DNA from 2 places in the Paenibacillus sp. JSM ZJ436 genome. Region 1 is predicted to be linked to the other one. Evidence: predicted binding sites of a transcription regulator. Region 1 holds the regulator's gene; the other holds the start of a gene.

Region 1 (2,208 bases):
GCTGAATGACCAAGGCGGATACTTTGACCTTGCTCCTACCGATCTGGGTGAGAACTGCCGCCGTGATATCGTACTGACACTGGAAGAGATGGGCTTCGAAATTGAAGCTTCTCACCATGAAGTGGCTCCAGGACAGCACGAAATCGACTTTAAATATGCGGACGCGGTTAAAGCCGCTGACCAGATCCAGACGTTCAAGCTGGTAGTTAAGACGATTGCTCGTCAGCACGGATTGATCGCAACCTTCATGCCGAAGCCGTTGTTCGGTGTGAACGGTTCCGGGATGCACTGTAACCAATCCCTCTTTAATGGCAAAGAGAACGCATTTGTCGATGAGAGTGATGAGCTTGGGCTGAGCGCTACGGCACGTCATTTCATGGCAGGAATTATGAAGCATGCCCGTGCATTTGCAGCCATTACAAACCCTACAGTGAACTCTTACAAGCGTCTGGTTCCTGGCTACGAAGCTCCATGCTATGTAGCATGGTCTGCGAGTAACCGGAGCCCGATGATCCGTATTCCGGCATCCCGCGGACTGAGCACGCGTGTTGAGGCTCGTAATCCGGATCCGGCAGCGAATCCTTACCTGGCTCTGGCTGTAATGCTGAAGGCTGGTCTGGACGGCATTAAGCGTAAGCTTCCTTTGGCAGCGCCTATCGACCGTAACATCTATGTGATGACGGAAGAAGAGCGTATCGAAGAAGGAATCCCAAGCTTGCCTTCTAACCTGAAGGAAGCGCTGAACGAATTGATTCGCAATGAAACGATCTGCGAAGCATTGGGTGAGCACGCCCTGTCCCATTTCTACGAACTGAAAGAAATCGAGTGGGATATGTACCGCACACAGGTTCACGGTTGGGAACGCGATCAATACATGACCATGTACTAAAAGAGGAATCCCTTGCGCCGTATGGCGTGAGGGGTTTTTGTTTTGGGGGGCAAAAACAAAAAAAGATAACCCTGTACAAAGTACAGAGGTCATCTTCTCTTAATTAGATGGTGAATATTCCTAATGAATATCTCTAAAAATGCCTACTACTTTACCTAAAATCGATACATGATTCAAGCGAAGCGGCTCGTACGCCGAGTTCTCTGGCTGAAGACGGATATGATCCTTTTCCTTATAGAAGGTCTTGACTGTAGCTTCGTCCTCTTCGGTCATGGCGACGACAATATCTCCATTGTCCGCGGTCTGCTGCTGTCTCACGATCACGTAATCTCCATTGATAATTCCAGCCTCAACCATACTGTCGCCAGCGACGGAAAGCATGAAAATCTTGTCATCGCCAACAAAATGCTGAGGCAGCGGGAAGTAATCTTCGATATTCTCCGTAGCGGTGATCGGAACGCCGGCGGTAACCTTACCGACTACAGGCACTCTGGAAATCGTATGCGTGAAAAGATTGCTGCTCTCTGACTCTTCCTGGCCCAGCAGTTCAATCGCTCTAGGCTTAGTAGGGTCTCGGCGAATCAGGCCCTTCTTCTCCAGACGGTCTAAATGACCATGTACCGTAGAACTGGAGGCTAGTCCGACGGCTTCGCCAATCTCACGAACTGAAGGCGGATACCCTTTACTGCGTACTTCTGTACGGATAAATTCCAATATGGCCAATTGGCGGCTGGATATCTTCGACATTCCTTATCAACCCCATTTATGTAACGTTTGGTAAAAGTATAACATAGAACTACCGTTCGTACAAACGTTAGTTCTAAATAATTTTTCTCGGAACAATTGTTCGCAAAAACGCTTGAAACAAACAAGTGTTCTTGTTATAGTAGATTCAAACAGAACATTTGTTTGGGAGATGATCGACATGCTGAAATATAGTACTTATCGGAGTATTTATGACCACCCGGCGCAGCCGCAAGCCAGGGCACAGGGAAGGAAGTCCTTATCTCAAGCTTTGAATTACATAATGTCTTTAAACCGCAACAAGCTGTTAGGTATTCTGTTCGTGTTCTTTCTGGGCTTTAGCAGCGCATTGACTGTATTTGCAAAGGGTGAAGAGGAACCTGCAGAGGTGCGGGAGATCGTTGTGCAGTCAGGTGACACCTTATGGAGCATTGCAGCTAGTCACAAGCCGGATTCCATGGACATCCGTGACTATATTCATACCATTGCGAAGTTTAACGGACTGAATAGCCATGATATTAAATTCGGAGAGGTTCTGAGCTTACCCCTCTACTAAACTGTCATAGGGAATAGGC
Region 2 (2,208 bases), on a different contig from region 1:
AGCGGTGGCCGAATACTTGGGCACGAAGCTTCACTATGACCGTCTTGCGCTGGATAAGCTGGAGCGCTTTTTTCAGGATCGCAGCAAGCCGATGACGGAGAACAACAAGCGCCAAGCGCTGGCCATTGACGGCGGTACCCCGCTGGACAATGAAACCGGGCTTGCAGTAGGCAATGCGGTGTCTAAAGATGGCAGACATTATATTTTGCTGCCGGGACCACCCAAAGAGCTGATCCCAATGTTTCAACAGGAGGTCAAGCCGTGGCTGCTGCAGCATGTTCTGACCGATGAGCTGCCTATTTACTCCAAGATGCTGAAATTCGCCGGCATTGGAGAGTCGGCATTGGATGACCATCTTACAGACCTGATTACGGCCCAGAATGACCCTACGATTGCGTTATACGCCAAAGATGGAGAGGTTACGGTTCGTATTTCCACGAAAGCAGACAGTGAATTGAAGGCGATGGAGAAGCTGGATCAGCTGCAGGCTGAGGTTGAAGCTATCGTGCCGGATCACATGTATGCCAGCCAGGATGTGCCGATCGAGCAGGTGATCGTAGACCTGATGGCCGATCAGGGCCTGACACTGAGCGCTGCCGAAAGCTGTACCGGGGGGCTCGTTATGGAAACGCTGACGTCCATTCCGGGAAGTGCCACAATGCTGCGCGGAGGTGTGGTCTGCTACACGAACGAAATGAAGCATAAGCTGGTAAACGTACCGTTACATTTGCTGGAAGGGGAGAACGCGGCAGGAGCGGTCTCAGCGGAAACGGCCGAGGTGCTCTGTGAGCAAATCCGAATGATTACAGATAGTGATTTCGGTTTGTCGATCACAGGGGTGGCTGGTCCGGGATATGCGGAGCGCAAGCCGATCGGGCTTGTATATATCGGAATTGCCGAGCGCGGTAAGAAGACAGAGGTTCACGAGCTGCACATCAAGGGTAATCGGGAGACGATTCGGGTTCGGGCGACCAAAGCATTGCTGTATCGTTTGTGGAGACGTTTGAAAGCAACCGAGCAGTAAAATTTTAACATTTCACTTGCCGCATTCTCCTCAGACAGGTATAATGGAGATACGGAAGAACCGTGGCATTCTATAGAGGAAAGCCGCGGTTCTTATTTTTTTGTCACGTGCCGGGGCTCCTTGAGGGGGTGAACAGCGGCACACAAAAAAACGAATGTATGTTCGAAAAAAAGCTTGGCAAACGTATCAAAACAAGGTATTATTATGTTATCAACATTTGAAGGGTTGTGGATGAATTGTCAGATCGTCGTGCTGCGCTGGATATGGCGCTCCGCCAGATTGAGAAACAGTTCGGTAAAGGCTCCATCATGAAACTCGGTGAGTCTACTCATATGCAAGTTGAAATCGTGCCAAGCGGCTCCTTGGCGTTAGATATAGCTTTAGGTACAGGCGGACTTCCAAGAGGCCGTATTGTTGAGGTATACGGACCGGAATCCTCGGGTAAGACAACAGTGGCACTGCACGCCATCGCTGAGGTTCAGAAGGTGGGCGGACAGGCTGCATTCATTGATGCGGAGCATGCGCTGGATCCATCTTATGCAAACAAACTGGGCGTTAACATTGACGAACTGCTGCTTTCCCAGCCGGATACGGGAGAACAGGCTTTGGAAATTGCCGAAGCACTGGTTCGCAGTGGGGCGGTTGACATTATTGTCATTGACTCTGTAGCAGCACTGGTGCCGAAAGCGGAAATCGAAGGCGATATGGGTGATTCCCACGTGGGTCTGCAGGCGCGTCTGATGTCACAGGCTCTGCGTAAGCTTTCGGGTGCTATCAGCAAATCCAAGACCATTGCAATCTTTATCAACCAGCTGCGCGAGAAAGTTGGCGTCATGTTCGGTAACCCGGAAACGACGCCGGGCGGACGAGCTCTGAAGTTTTACTCTACGGTACGTCTGGACGTGCGCCGGATTGAGAGCATCAAGATGGGCAACGACGTAGTGGGTAACCGTACCCGTGTCAAGGTAGTCAAGAACAAGGTAGCGCCTCCGTTCAAGCAAGCGGAGCTGGATATTATGTACGGTGAAGGTATTTCCAGAGAGGGCAGCCTCATTGATATCGGCACGGAACTGGACATTGTGGACAAGAGCGGTGCATGGTACTCCTTCTCCGGTGATCGTCTGGGACAGGGCCGGGAGAATGCGAAGCAGTTCCTGAAGGAGCACCCGGAAATTGCTGAAGTG

What was found. Region 1 encodes LexA, which represses DNA repair genes until DNA is damaged. Its sites were predicted from a motif close to CGAACATATGTTCG; they were not measured.
Region 2: recA (recombinase RecA) is a predicted target of LexA. The motif match lies at 1,176-1,189, and genes of this name have one in related genera.

The regions. Positions count from the first base shown of each region.
Region 1 covers NZ_JBISEO010000001.1:246,683-248,890, forward strand. Annotated here, with positions in the region: gene glnA (type I glutamate--ammonia ligase) at 1-889, shown strand, start outside; gene lexA (transcriptional repressor LexA) at 1,010-1,636, opposite strand; gene ACH6EH_RS01285 (LysM peptidoglycan-binding domain-containing protein) at 1,815-2,189, shown strand.
Region 2 covers NZ_JBISEO010000004.1:325,162-327,369, forward strand. Annotated here, with positions in the region: gene ACH6EH_RS07985 (competence/damage-inducible protein A) at 1-1,024, shown strand, start outside; gene recA (recombinase RecA) at 1,261-2,208, shown strand, end outside.